DNA from 2 places in the Burkholderia sp. F1 genome. Region 2 is predicted to be linked to the other one. Evidence: riboswitches for the same ligand, from Rfam matches in the RefSeq annotation. Region 2 holds a riboswitch; the other holds the start of a gene.
The links. A riboswitch is a leader RNA that binds a small molecule or an ion and turns the genes downstream of it on or off. The one in region 2 is predicted to bind ZMP and ZTP.
Positions count from the first base shown of each region.

Region 1: it holds a riboswitch for ZMP and ZTP, as region 2 does, so the genes downstream of both, ACFIMZ_RS22035 (LysE family translocator) here and glyA (serine hydroxymethyltransferase) in region 2, are expected to answer to the same signal.

Region 1 is NZ_CP172422.1:665,288-672,697, reverse strand. It holds gene ACFIMZ_RS22045 (MFS transporter) at 1-646, shown strand, start outside; gene ACFIMZ_RS22040 (alpha/beta hydrolase) at 704-1,663, opposite strand; gene ACFIMZ_RS22035 (LysE family translocator) at 1,795-2,427, opposite strand; ZMP/ZTP riboswitch at 2,448-2,530, opposite strand; gene ACFIMZ_RS22030 (hypothetical protein) at 2,548-2,685, opposite strand; gene ACFIMZ_RS22025 (alpha/beta fold hydrolase) at 3,031-3,990, shown strand; gene ACFIMZ_RS22020 (TonB-dependent receptor) at 4,054-6,372, opposite strand; gene ACFIMZ_RS22015 (methanol/ethanol family PQQ-dependent dehydrogenase) at 6,763-7,410, shown strand, end outside.
Region 2 is NZ_CP172421.1:882,309-889,718, reverse strand. It holds gene ACFIMZ_RS04345 (DUF3318 domain-containing protein) at 1-64, shown strand, start outside; gene ACFIMZ_RS04340 (type IV pilin protein) at 134-559, opposite strand; gene ACFIMZ_RS04335 (hypothetical protein) at 574-1,053, opposite strand; gene ACFIMZ_RS04330 (PilW family protein) at 1,116-1,946, opposite strand; gene ACFIMZ_RS04325 (hypothetical protein) at 1,936-2,334, opposite strand; gene ACFIMZ_RS04320 (GspH/FimT family pseudopilin) at 2,334-2,882, opposite strand; gene nrdR (transcriptional regulator NrdR) at 3,033-3,515, opposite strand; gene glyA (serine hydroxymethyltransferase) at 3,522-4,769, opposite strand; ZMP/ZTP riboswitch at 4,908-5,007, opposite strand; gene ACFIMZ_RS04305 (SDR family NAD(P)-dependent oxidoreductase) at 5,185-5,931, shown strand; gene ybgC (tol-pal system-associated acyl-CoA thioesterase) at 6,024-6,509, shown strand; gene tolQ (protein TolQ) at 6,691-7,368, shown strand; gene tolR (protein TolR) at 7,379-7,410, shown strand, end outside.

The DNA.
Region 1 (7,410 bases), on a different replicon from region 2:
GCTGGGTCAGGGTCCGGCGGCCGCAGGCGTGTCGCTGCTGGCCTACACCTTGCCTACGCTGGTGTTCCCACCCATCGGCGAACGGCTGGCGTTGCGCTACCGGCCCGGCATCGTCATTCCCGCCGGCCTGTTCACCATCGGGCTGGGGTTCTTCCTGATGCTCATCGGCAGCCGCATCGAACACGCGAGCTGGCTGACCGTGCTGCCAGGCTGCCTGCTGGCTGGCGCGGGCCTGGGCATCACCAATACCCCTGTGACCAACACCACGACGGGCTCGGTGTCCAGCGCACGCGCCGGCATGGCATCCGGCATCGACATGAGCGCCCGCATGATCTCCCTCGCCATCAACATCGCCTTGATGGGATTTCTGCTGGTGCAAGGGGTGCTGCAATTTCTGCAAATGGCGCTGGCCAAACCGTCCGACGAGGCATCCTTGCGCGCGCTGGCCAATCGTATTGCGTCCGGGAGCCTGCCTTCCGCCAGCGCTGGCGCATGGGCGTCCATGTCTGCGGAGACGCTGGCGGCGACTGGCCGCGCCGCGCTCGTGCACGGTTTCGGCGGGATCATGCTCTACAGCGGCATTGCTGTCTGCGTGCTCGCCAGTGTCAGCTTCCTGATCTTCCCGGACAGGCGGGCGCAGCCATGACCGGCCCCGGCGGGCAGTAGTACGTCTCTGACCTCGTCACAACACAATGTCACGCGGTCATGAGCGCGATCCGTTGCTGGCAATCTCCCGCAGGAATCGGATCGAAGCCTGTTCCAGTTGCGCGATGCCGGGCTCCTCCACCGGAAAGTGACCGCAGTTTTCCAGCATCACCAATCTCTTCTCGCCCTTGATGCGGTCAAAGAACTGCCGGCTCGATTCGAAGCCCGTCCAGCGGTCGTTTTCGGGGTGAGCAAGCAGGAAAGGACAGCGGTCGAAGTCCTCGGGCTCAATGTCCGGCCGCACGGCGAAAATTGACTGCATGAAATTGATCGGCACACGTACGCGGCCACCATAGGGATCCTCGGCAACGAGCCGGTTTAGCGATGGATCGTTCGACATCGCGCCCATTTTGGTAAACCACTTCACGGGCAGTCTCAGTCTGCCGATCAGAGGGGCACAGAAGGGCAACAGGGGCATCATGACGTGGCGCACCAGCGCGTTGCGGGCAAACTGTCGTTTCACCAGCGGCGAGCGCGGATCCGCAAGGGTCGTGGCGATCACGCCAGCAATCGGGCCGTCACCCATCCGCGCCGCGCACAGGTAAGCCAGATAGCCACCAAGGCTTCCGCCGCACAATACTACGCGTCGCCCAGTGTTCCGGTACTCGATGGATGCCAGATCGCATAGCAAGTCGGTCCACGCCTCATAGGAAACCAGTGAAGGAGGCGCCTGACTCAATCCATACCCCGGTAGATCCGGAGCGACTACCTCGTAGCCGGCGCTGTGCAATAGCTTGCCAATCGGCGCGAACAACCGGCCGTATCCTCCTCCTCCATGCACTACGACCACCGTCAGCGGCGATGCAGCGCAGGGAAATCGATCAACATGGATCGATGCTCCTCTCCAGGGGAGCCACTCTTCGTTCGGGCCGCTGGCGGCGGTTACTCGCGCATGTGCGGGAAAGAAGGATTGATACTGTTTCCAATAGGTTTCCGTCTTGTAGCTTGCCTGGGGCATCGGTAGATTTTGTGCGGAACGTGTTATCCAGGGCGATAACTCAACTGTTAGGGGCGTGGAAGGTCAGCATGAATCCGCGTTGCGCAGACCTCCTTAACGCAGGGGCGACGTACAACCGATGCGAGGCGTCGCTATTTCCTGGATTCGGATGCCATCCGCACCGCCAGACCTGTCAGAACGCTTCCCATCAGCCAGCGCTGCACCAATAGCCACGACGGGCGTCCTGACAGGAAGATAGATATCGATCCGGCTGTCACGACGATCAGTGCATTCACAGCGAGGCTGATCGAAATCTGAACGCTGCCAAGCGCCAGCGATTGTGCAAGAACACTGCCATGTCCTGGCGTAATGAACTGGGGAAGCAGCGACAGATACATGACGGCGATTTTGGGATTCGCCAGGTTAGTGACAAACCCCATGCCAAAGAGCTTCCTTGGAGTATCGACCGGTAGGTCGCGCACTGCAAACGCGGATCGTCCGCCCGGTCTGACCGCTTGCCAGGCAAGATACAAAAGGTACAAAGCGCCGCCAAAGCGAAGCGCATCGTATGCGTAAGGTACCGCAAATACGAAAGCCGTAATTCCGAATGCCGCACAGAGCATATAGAACACAAAGCCCAGAGCAACACCCCCCAACGAAATGAGGCCTGCGCGTCTACCTTGGCAAATTGAGCGGGAAATCAGATAAATCATGTTCGGCCCCGGCGTTAGAACCATTCCCAACGCCACAAGAGCGAACATGAGCAATTGTGTGAAATCAGGCATAACCCATCTCCAGGGATAGTAGGTAATGCCCAGGCGCGCGGCGGCAGCAACCTCACGCTCCCCGATAGTGTTCTATCTATATGCGCCAGTCACGTGAGTGAAGAAATCCTAGCATGTCTTCTAGTCTGCCGTCTCGATCCGGACTTCCGCCTGCATGCCCCTGCTCTTCCTCAGCATTCCGACACACAACTCCTGCGCGAGCACGCTCGCCGGCGAAGCCGCTTCCGCGACGCCAAGGGCCACGTATGGGATGCTCATGGGGAAAATTGCGCCCGCCGGAGATGATTTTGGTGCGTCTCCCGGTAAGGCTTGTAGCGTCGTAGATTTCTGTCCAGGATTTCTATAGCAGATCAAAGGTCCAGAGCGACGAATGCAAGACATGATCCGGGGAGTCGCGCCCGCCGAGCCGCCGGATGGGTGAGCGTTTCCGATACCGCGCTCGCGACGCTGCCGCTACCCGTGCAACTCCCGATCCTCGACGCTGGCGCGTTTCCGGCTTTGCTTCATTACGATCAAGCGACCATTGCCCGACACCCGCTCCCGAGCCAAGCCGACATGAAGCCTGCCCCGCTCCGACCCGCGCAGCCGACCGCGTTGCCCGCCATGCCCGCCGCGCATGCGGTGCCCGACCGCAGGCGCATCCGCCGCGACGCGCAATCGGTCGCGTTTGCCGTGACCGGCGACCCGCGCGGCCACCCGGTCGTCGTGCTGCACGGCGGGCCCGGCAGCGGCAGCCAGCCCGGCATCCTGCGCCTGTTCGACCTGACGCGCGTGCGCGTCGTGCTCGTCGACCAGCGCGGCGCCGGCGCGTCGTCGCCGCGCGGCGGCACACGCCACAACAGCACGGCGCGGCTGATCGGCGATCTGGAAGCGATTCGCGAACGGCTCGGCATCGCGCGCTGGGGCGTCGTCGGCGGATCGTGGGGCGCGGCGCTTGCGCTCGCCTATGCAGGCCGGCATCCCGAGCGCGTAACCGGCGTCGTGATGCGCGGCCTGTTCCTGACGTCGCCGCGCGAAGTGCGCCGCCTGTTCACGACGTCGCGCACGCGCGCGCCGCGCGAATGGCGGCGCCTGTGCGCATCGGCGGGCTGCCGCGATCCGCTGCGCCTGCCGTCGTGCTGCGCGCGGCGGCTGCGTCCCGGCGCGGGCGCGGCCGGACAGCGCGCGGTCGCGCTCGCGTGGCGCGCGTACGAGGACGCGGTCCTCGCGTCGCCGCAATCGCGCCATCCGCGTGCGCGCACGATCCGCTCGCACCCGGGCGTCCTCCGGTTGATCGACAAGTACCGGATCCAGGCGCATTACCTGCGGCACGGCTGCTGGCTCGGCGAACGCCGGCTGCTCGCGCTCGCACGCCGCGCGGCAGACGCTGGCGTGCCGCTGTTCGCCGCGCACGGCATGCGCGATCCCGTCTGCCCTATCGGCAACGTCGCGCGGCTCAGCCGCGCCGTGCCCGCCGCCCGGATCGAGCGCGTGCCGGCCGGGCATCTGGCAGGCGACCCGGCATTGGCCCGCAGCGTCGCCCGCGCAATCCATGCGATGTTCGCGGCGATGCCGTGCGCGTAACCGCGCGCACCGCGCGAAGCCCGGAACCGGTTCAGCCGGCCACGCGGTTCCGCCGCGAAGCGCTCAATCCCACGCATAGCGCACGCCGACCCACGCGCCGCGCGGCGCGCCCGGCCCGACGAACTGCTCGTGCACCGGATTCGCGCCGTCGAACGTGTGGTTCGGTCCGTTGAAGAAGTTCTGGCCGAGCACGCCGAAGCTCGCATAGCGCTTGTCGAACAGGTTCGTCACGCTCGCGAAGACCTCGAACCGCTTCGTGATCCGGTACCGCATGTCGAGATCGACGAGCACGTAGCCCGCGATCCTGCCGTTCACGTCCTGGTTGTTCTCGTCGCCGCGCGCATGGACGCCGCTGCGCCACGTGACGTTCGCGCCGATGTCCCACGCGGGCGTCGCCGCGTAGTCGAGCCGCAGCTTCACCGTGTGCGCGGGAATGCCCGGGATGCGGTCGCCCGCCTTGACCTTCACGTTGCCGTTCGCATCGGCGGCCGAGTTCGCCGGGCTGTGTTCGGTCCACGACGAACGGTAGGTCGCGTCGACATGGCTGTACGAAAACCCGACGCCGAGCCGGCCGAGCTGCGTGCGGCCCGCGAGCTCGACGCCCTGGCGCCGCGTGTCGCCGACGTTGCGGAAGTAGCCCTGCGCGCTCGCCGGACTGCTGATGAACTGGATGTCGTCCATCAGCGTCGTGCGGTAGGCGGCGGCGCTCCAGGTCGTCGCCGCGCCGATGCGGCCGCGCGCGCCGAATTCGAACGTCTTCGAGATCACCGGCTTGAGCGCCGGGTCGGCGACGAAGTCGTTCGGCAGCGAACACGGCGCGGCCGGGTCCGCGCACGCGAGCTCGATTGCAGTCGGCGAGCGCATCCCTTCGTTGTAGGTCGCGTAGGCGGTGAAGCCCGGGACCGGGTTCCAGTTGACGCCGACCGCCGGGTTGAAGCGCGAGAACGTGTGATTGCCGTCGAGCAGCGGCTGCATCCCGCTCGCGTCGCCGATCTGCGCCTTCGACCAGTCGTAGCGGCCCGACAGCGTCAGCGTCCAGTGCGGCGTCAGCGACAACGCATCGCTCAGGTACACGCCGAAGTTGGCGTTGCGCGTCCTCGCATTCGTCTGCTGAACGACATCGCCGATGCCGATCGCCGCGCGCGTGTCGGTGAAAGTCGCATCCTGCGACGACGCGACGTAGCGCGAGTTCGCGAAATCGGCCGCGACGCCCGCGATCAGCTGGTTCGCCATCCCGCCGGGCTTGCCGAGCAGCGTGAGCTGCAGGCTGCCGCCGTAGCTGTCGGTGACGATCGTCGATTGCGCGTTGGTGCCCTGCACCTTGTCGACGGTGCCGTCCGCGCCGACCGATCCGAAGTCGGTATTGTTGTTGCTGCTGAGGTTGGAATTGCGCAGGTGCCGGTAGTACGCGTTGCCGCTCAGCTCGACGTGCTCGCCGACGAAGCGGTCGCCCGACAGCGTCACGTACGCGGCGCTGTTGCGGTTCAGGTCCGGATACGTGTACGCCTGTTTCCGGTTGTCGAGGAACGAGCGCGGGATCGTCTGGCTGCCGTACAGCGCGTTGTCCGCGCCGCCCGCGGCGATCGAAAGCGTCGTGTCGGCATCGGTGTAGCGCAGCTTGCCGAACGCCTGCCGCACGCGGCTCGCGTTGTGGTCCGCCCAGCCGCCGTCGTTCGCGACGTTCGCGGTCGCGTAGTAGTCGAGGTTCGAGCCGATCCTGCCGCCCTGCTCGAGACTGGCGGTCTTGCGGCCCCACGACCCGCCCGACACTTCCGCTTCGCCGCCCGGGTTCGACTTGCCGTTCTTCGTCGTGATCGCGAGCGCGCCGCCCAGCGTATTGCGTCCGTATACCGGATTGGAGCCGGGAATCAGCTGCATCCGGTCGATCGCCTGCGTCGGCAGGATGTCCCAGTTCACGATGTCGCCGAACGGCTCGTTCACGCGCACGCCGTCGACGAACACCGACAGCCCCTGCGGCGTGCCAAGCAGCGGCGACGCGGTGAAGCCGCGATAGTTGACGTCGGTCTGGTACGGGTTGCCCTGCGCGTCCGAGATCGTCACGCTCTGCAGGTTCGCCGCGAAAAAGCCCGCGAGCGTCGCGCGGTGCTGCGCGTCGAGGTCCGCCGCGCGCACGGTCTGCACGTTCGCCGGCACCTTCGACAGCGGCGTGCCGATCCCGAGCAGCGGCGTCGTGCCGACCACGACCACCGCGGGCAGCATGTCGGCCGCCGCTTGCGGCGCGGCGAGGCCGGACGAAGCGTTGTCGCTCGCACTCTGCTGTGCGCGCACGCCGGCCGGCGACAAGCCGAACAGCACGATCGCACCGAGCGTCGAGAGCAGATTCGCGCCGACACGGCCTGATGCCTTTGGTCTCCTTATCATTTCCCTCTGTCTCCTGTTCGCGCTCTGCCACGCGGCGCTGCCCGCCGCGCGGCGACGCCTCTGCGCGAAGCAGGACAGCGAGAACCATGCCAGTGCCGCACGGCGCGCATCAGGCCGGCGGCACGTTGTCACGGGCGACCCGCCACCTGTCATGTTTGGCAACACCTCGGGCACCGCGGTGTACCTGAATGCAACACCTGCGTCGACGCCGCCGCGCAGTGCCTTCGACGCCGCGCCGCGCGCGATGCGCCCATGTGCGGCACCGCGCGGGCTTCGCGACGCGATGGCATGCGACTTGCGTGAACGGCAGCGCACTCGGCCCGGAACCCCACCGTGCCGGCGCGACGAACCGTTCGCGGCGGTGCGGCCACAATGACTCAGGAGACAACCATGAAGAAACTCTCGGCTTCAGCGAGCCGACTGGCGACGATCGGAATCGCGGCGGCAACCGCCGTCGCGCTGACCCCCGGCCTCGTCGAAGCGGCCGCGGACTACCCGGCCGTGACCTACCAGCGGCTGACCGATGCGCAGGCCGACCCGGGCTGGCTGACCTACTACCGCACCTACAACGGCCGGTCGCATTCGCCCCTCAAGCAGATCGACCCGTCGAATGCAAAGGATCTCAAGCAGGTGTGGGCCTACAAGTTCCCCGCCGAACTCAAGCAGGGCTTCGAAGCAACGCCGATCGTCAACGGCAATTACCTGTTCGTGACGACGCCCAAGGACAACGTCTACGCATTCGATGCGAAGACGGGCAAGCCGCTGTGGAAATACGAGCCGAAGCTCAGCCCGTCATCGTTCAAGACCGCGTGCTGCGACGTCGTCAACCGCGGCGTCGCGCTGTACGGCAAGAACGTCTATGTCGCGATGCTGGGCGGCGAAGTCGCCGCGCTCGACGCGCAAACCGGCAATCTCGTCTGGAAGAAGCGGCTGTTCGATCCGGGCCTCGGCTACTCGTTCTCGCTCGCGCCGCTCGCGCTCGACGGCGCGATCGTCGTCGGCACGTCCGGCGGCGAATACGGGATTCGCGGCTACATC
Region 2 (7,410 bases):
AATCTACCGGTTCTTCAAACAATCGCGCGACGGGAGCGACGGCGACACCGCCGACAACGATTGACGCACGGCTTGCCGCGTCGCCAGCCGATGCCCGCCGCCAGCAGCGTGACGACATGCGTGTCGCGTCACGTCATCGCACGCCCCAGCACGTCGGCTCCCATTCGCGCGCGCCGTCCGGCAGCACATTGCCTTTCGTTCCGTCCGAGCGCAACGTGAACGACCCGCAGCGGTCGTCGCGCATCGGCCCGTCGTCGAGCGGACGCGCGTCGAGTTCATAGGACACGAATGCGCCGTCGTCCGGGCGCCGGATCGCCAGCCGATAGACGGCCCGCCCGTCCGGCGGCGCGTGCGCGAGTGCGTCCGGCAATGTGGGTGGCGGTATGCCGTCGAGCGTCTCGAGATATTGCGCCGCCCGGTAAAGCGCGGTCACGGCCGACGTGCGATGCGCTTGCGCGGCCTGTTGACGGTATGACGGAACCGCCACGCCCGCCAGCACCGCGATGATCGCCAGCACGATCATCAATTCGAGCAACGTGAATCCAGCCCGCCGACGCATGCGTGCCTCCATGCTCATCGGGGCTGCGCGGCGACGCGACGCCATCTCTGCGCGACGATCCGTCCGTCGCGCATCTCGACCTGCATCTGCAGCCAGACGGCGCTGGACGCATGCGCGCCGACGCCACGCGCGGTGACGAGGTACGCACGACCGGCGGCGGGCCGTGCGATGCGCCACGCCTCGATCAGGCAACGCGGCGGCTGCGCGGCCACCGGCCATCCGGCAAACGGCGCGAACGCTTCAGGCATGTCCAGCGCGGGTATTCGCCGCCAAGCGTCAGGCTCGGCATGCGACAGGCCCGCGCTCAGGTATGGCGCCGAGCCCTGCCGCAAGCGCTCGACACACGCGGCAAGCGCAGCATCGGCCGCGTGAAACGCGATCAGGCGGTCCGACAGCGCGCGCGTGCGGTGCGCCTCCGTCAATGCGGATTCGAACCACGTGCCCGTCAGCGCCGCGATGGCCGCACCGACCGCCACCACGGCCGGCAGCGCCATCCCTGCCTCGCGGCAAACGCGCATAGGGGGCGTGTGCCCCGTCGCCCGTTGTTCGGCCCGGCTCAACGCGATGCTCCGGATGCGCGCCGCATCCCGGTCTGGTGATCTTCGCGCTCGGTCGACGCATTCCTCAACGCCACGACACGATGCAGCGTCAACCGCGCGCGGCGATCCGGCGCGATGGCGGCATGGCCGTCGCAATCGACATGACTGACGCGCTCCCGCATCGGTTCACCCCGCGCCCGCACGCAGACATGGACGGCAATCACGTCGCGCCAGTCGTCCGCGCGCATCGCGCGGGCATCGACGAACCGCGTCTCGCCACGTCGCAGAAAACGCAGGCGCAGCTGGTCGATTTCCGATACGACCGGCTGCGCGGTCCCCAGGCGCCCGTTCCCTTCGCAATACAGCTCGGGCTCGCCCGTCGTCGGGCTGACGTGGGCGTCGAAGCGGTTCGACACGAGCGTTCGGTCCGCCGGCGCGCCGACGCCCTGCCCCAGGCAATCCGATACCTGGCCGTTCACCGTCGGCCACGTCGACATTGTGTCGCCGACATAGCGAACCAGCAGCGCGTCGGACGACGCAGGTGCTGGTTCGCAGCGCACCTGGGCATCTTCGCCGCGCACGCGAGCCGATGCGCACCCGAACAGCGGCGGCAGCGGCGAGCTCGAGAGGTCGAGCGGCTGAAAGCCCGCCATCTGGATCTGCTGGCCGATCAGCGTCAGTGCGGTGCTTGCGGCGTCGCGCATGCGAAACGCATCGTCGGCCCGGCGTTGCCCGACACGCTGCGCGTGATACAGCGCGCCGACTGCCGCGAGCACGAGCAGGCCGACCGACATCGCGATCAGCAATTCGAGGAGCGTATGCGCACGAGCGCGACGATCAATGCCCATCGGTCGGCACCTCGCGGAACGGGATCCGCACGCATGACGGCGAACGCGCCGATCGGTCGACCGTTTCGCATCCCGCAGCATCGCCGTCACGCCAGCCGACGGTCGCCAGCCGGACGCCACCCGGCCCGCCATCGATCGTCATCGCGCCATCCGGCAACGACGCGACGGCCAGCGCCGCGAGGCCCGCATCCGCGCCGGGTGTCGCCCGCGCGCTTTCGATGCGTGCATCGGCCAGCCACAATGCACGTTCGCGCCAGATCGTCGAGCGCTGCGCACGCGCCATCGCGAATTGGCCGCCAGCCACCGTGAGCATCATGACGGCGAGCAGCGCGACCGCCACCGCCGCCTCGATCAGCGACGCGCCGCGCATCGTGCGCCGCGGGCTCATCAGGCCGCCTCGCAACGACCGGCGACGACGCGCGCCCGGCCGCCCGCCGCGATCCGCACGCAACGCGCCGCGCGTGACGCATCGGCCTCCGGCCCGCTCCGGCGCGGCCGCAGCTCGAACCGCCGGATGCCGCCGATTGCCTGACCGGCCGGCGGCGCAAAGGCCAGCTCGTGCGCGACGCCCGCGACGATCACGTCCGGATCGCGCGGATACCGCCGCAGCACCTGCGCCCGCTCGTCGAAATGTCCGCTCACGAGCCAGCCGCACGACCATTCGCCGTCGTCGCAGCGCTGGCCGGGATGCACACAGGCGCCGTCATTCCCTGCCCGGCACAGTGTGACGCGCACGCCAAGGCGCGCCGCTTCGGCCCGCGCGAACGACAGCGCGCCAAGCAGCGTGCGCGAGCGGGCGTCGACCCGCTCGCGCATCCGCCACTGCTCGAACGAAGGCGCCGCGTACAGGCCGAGCCCGGCCAGCACCGCGACCGTGACCATCAGTTCGACGAGCGTGAATCCCCCCGCCCTCCACGCTGCTCCGCTGCGCCACATCGCCGTCCTCCGTCAACGTCATGCGACGACTGTAGCGGCGCGCACGCTGGCGCACCATCTGCCGAACGGCCAGCTGGCGGCGCACGGCCACGCCGGCCACAATCGGCGCAGCATGAACTCGGAGGGAATGCGATGAAACGACGCAGCGCGTCAGCGCTTACGCGGGGGCTTGGCAGCCGGAGAGGCGCGACGGAACTCTTCGATCACGTCGGCAAATTCGGACACGTCTTCGAACCGGCGATACACCGATGCAAAGCGCACATAGGCAATCGTATCGAGGCCGCGCAACTCGTTCATCACGAGTTCGCCGAGCTTCTCGCTACGCACTTCGCGCTCGCCTGTCGCGAGCAGCAGATATTCGATGCGGGCGACCGCCGCATCGATCGCGTCAGCCGCAACCGGCCGCTTGCGCAGCGCGAGTTGCATGCTGGCGACGATCTTGCGACGGTCGAATTCCGTGCGGCTGCCGTCCTTCTTCACGACGGCCGGCAGGGCCAGTTCGACCCGTTCGTACGTCGTGAAACGCTTGTCGCAGGCGGAGCAGCGGCGGCGCCGGCGAATCGCGGCGCCGTCTTCGGACACGCGCGAATCCACCACCTGCGTGTCGTCGCTGCGGCAGAACGGGCAGCGCATGAGCGATCAGCGATAGACCGGGAAACGCTTGGTCAGCTCGGCCACTTGCGCGCGCACGCGCTCGATCGTCGCTGCATCTTCCGGGTTGTCGAGCACGTCGGCGATCAGGTTGCCGACCAGCTCGGCCTCGGCCGTGCCGAAGCCGCGCGTCGTCATCGCCGGCGAGCCGAGACGGACGCCGCTCGTGACGAACGGCTTTTCCGGATCGTTCGGGATCGCGTTCTTGTTGACCGTGATGTGCGCGGCGCCGAGCGCGGCTTCCGCTGCCTTGCCGGTGATCTGCTTCGCACGCAGGTCGACCAGCATCACGTGGCTTTCGGTGCGGCCCGACACGATGCGCAGGCCGCGCTTGACCAGCGTCTCGGCCAGCACGCGCGCATTCTCGACCACCTTCTGCTGGTATGCCTTGAAGTCCGGCGACAGCGCTTCCTTGAACGCGACGGCCTTCGCGGCGATCACGTGCATCAGCGGGCCGCCCTGGATGCCCGGGAAGATCGCCGAGTTGATCTGCTTCTCGTACTCGGCCTTCATCAGGATCACGCCGCCGCGCGGGCCGCGCAGGCTCTTGTGGGTCGTGGTCGTGACGAAATCGGCGTGCGGCACCGGGTTCGGGTAGACGCCCGCGGCGATCAGGCCCGCGTAGTGCGCCATGTCGACCATCAGGTACGCGCCGACCGACTTCGCGATCTTCGCGAGACGCTCGAAGTCGATCTTCAGCGCGAACGCCGACGCGCCCGCGACGATCAGCTTCGGCTTGTGCTCCTGCGCAAGCTGCTCGGCCGCTTCGTAATCGATGTCTTCGCTTTCGTTCAGGCCATAGCTGACGACGTTGAACCACTTGCCCGACATGTTCACGGGCGAGCCGTGCGTCAGGTGGCCGCCGTGCGCGAGGCTCATGCCCATGATCGTGTCGCCCGGCTTGAGCATCGCGAAGAACACGCCCTGGTTCGCCTGCGAACCCGAGTTCGGCTGGACGTTCGCGGCTTCGGCGCCGAACAGCTCCTTCACGCGGTCGATCGCGAGCTGCTCGACGACGTCGACGTATTCGCAGCCGCCGTAGTAGCGCTTGCCCGGATACCCTTCGGCGTACTTGTTCGTGAGCTGCGAGCCCTGTGCGGCCATCACGGCCGGGCTCGTGTAGTTTTCCGACGCGATCAGCTCGATGTGATCTTCCTGGCGGCGGTTTTCCTGCTCGATCGCTGCAAAGACTTCGGGATCGACGTTCGCAATGGTGCTTTGGGCTCTGTCAAACATACGGTTTCCGTTAAGTGTGTACAGGTTGACCGGGGTGGCCGAGTACATTGCGCTGCTGGCGGCACCAGCTCGACGTGGCGGAAGAATCCGTATGACGTGAGGCAGGGACAGCCACCGGCGATGCACGCGACGGCGCACAACGGCTGCCCAGGCGAACGGCAAAAACGGCGCCCTGCGCTTCACGGTGGGATGCTCCACCTTGAACCCGGGGGTTCTATCGCCAGTCACGCAGGGGTGATGAGCGCGTTAGTTTATTGGATGCGTCATGAATAGGCAACCGCGCGGCGGCCACCGCAAACAAACGGGGACAGAGTTGCGCCACCCGCGCCGGCTGAGCTTTGCGCCTTGCCGCGGTGCGGCAATCTCAGTAGGCTTGCAGGTTCCCCACCCGCTACCCTACCGACCAGGAGCAGCAATGATCGTGTTCGTCACAGGCGCGTCCGCCGGCTTCGGCGCCGCCATCGCCCGTGCCTTCGTCAAGGGCGGCCATCGCGTCGTCGCGACCGCGCGCCGCAAGGATCGTCTCGACGCGCTCGCGGCCGAGCTCGGCGACGCACTGCTGCCGCTCGAGCTCGACGTGCGCGACCGCGCCGCCGTCGAAGCCGTGCCGGCCGCCCTTCCCGCCGAGTTCGCCGCGCTCGACGTGCTTGTCAACAACGCCGGTCTCGCGCTCGGCGTCGAGCCTGCCCACAAGGCCAGCCTCGACGAGTGGCAGACGATGATCGACACCAACTGCTCGGGCCTCGTGACGGTCACGCACGCGCTGCTGCCGGGCATGATCGCGCGCGGTCGCGGCCATATCTTCAACCTCGGCTCGGTTGCCGGCACCTACCCGTACCCGGGCGGCAACGTCTATGGCGCCACCAAGGCTTTCGTCAGGCAATTCAGCCTGAACCTGCGCGCCGACCTGATCGGCACGCCGCTGCGCGTCACCGACATCGAGCCGGGCCTGTGCGGCGGCACCGAATTCTCGAACGTCCGCTTCCGCGGCGACGACGCGAAGGCGGCCGGCGTGTACGCGAACGTCCAGCCGCTCACGGCCGAGGACATCGCCGACACGATCTACTGGATCGCGACGCGTCCCGCGCACGTGAACATCAACACGATCGAGATGATGCCCGTCGCCCAGGCGCCGGCCGGCCTCACCGTCCATCGCGGCTGACGGTCCGCCGCGAGCCGCCCCGGCGGCCGGCTCGCGGCCCGGAACATTCCGTTACGAATCGGTTGCAAGGCGGCCTCCCCGCTTCCGGTAAAATGCGCGCCATGACTCAGCCTACCCGCCCCCCGGAAGCGCCTTCCGGCTTCACCTGGCCGGTTCGCGTGTATTACGAGGATACCGACGCAGGCGGCATCGTCTTCTATGCCAACTACCTGAAATTCTTCGAGCGCGCGCGCACCGAATGGCTGCGCGCCTGCGGCATCGACCAGCGGCGCCTCGCCGACGAAACGGGCGCGATCTTCATCGTCCGCAGCACGGCGCTCGACTATCGCGCGCCGGCGCGGCTCGACGATACGCTCGCGATCACGAGCCGGCCCGGACGGATCGGCCGCGCGTCGGTGGAATTCATGCAGGAAGCGTGGCATGGCGACACGCTGCTCGTCGCCGGGCAGATCCGCATCGGCTGCGTCGACCGCACGGGCATCCGGCCGGCGGCAATCCCGCCGACGGTGCTCGACGCGCTGCAACGCGGGCCCGTCATCGACGCCGGGCACACTGTGTTGTCAACGAGGCTCGCGTGAGCCCCGTTTAGACAAAGCCTATGAACTTGCCTTCCTGAACCGATACTAAGCAAGGTTCGGCGTCAGGCGCGGCAGCGGCACCCCGCGCGCAGCGCAGCGCCCGCGCCGGGCAACCCCGGCCGGGAACGCCTAGCCGGGCCCCTTAGCCGGGCGCCCCCGAAGGGACGTTACTCAAACCTCTATGAACACTTCTCAAGACCTGTCGATCATTTCCCTCGTCCTCAATGCGAGCGTCCTGGCCCAGGCCGTGATGGGACTGCTGCTGCTGCTGTCGCTGATGTCGTGGACCTTCATCTTCCGCAAGTGGTTCGCGATCCGCCGCGCACGCGCACAGACCGAGCGTTTCGAACGGGATTTCTGGTCGGGCGGCGACCTGCAGGCCTTGTATCAGAGTGCGGCGAACAACCGCCACACGATCGGCGCGCTCGAGCGGATCTTCGAATCGGGGATGCGCGAATTCCTGAAGGCGAAGGAAAAGCGCATCAGCGACCCGGGCCTCGTGCTCGACGGCGCGCGGCGTGCGATGCGCGCGTCGTTCCAGCGCGAGATGGACGTGCTCGAAGCGAACCTGGCATTCCTCGCGTCGGTCGGCTCGGTCAGCCCGTACATCGGTCTGTTCGGCACGGTCTGGGGGATCATGAACTCGTTCCGCGGCCTCGCGAACGTCCAGCAGGCAACGCTCGCGAACGTCGCGCCGGGCATCGCCGAAGCGCTCGTCGCCACCGCGATCGGCCTGTTCGCCGCGATTCCGGCCGTCGTCGCCTACAACCGCTACGCGCACGACATCGACCGCCTCGCGATCCGCTTCGAGACCTTCATCGAAGAGTTCTCGAACATCCTGCAGCGTCAGGCCCAGTAAGGAGCGCGACATGGCCGGAACTCCCATCCGATCCAGCATGCG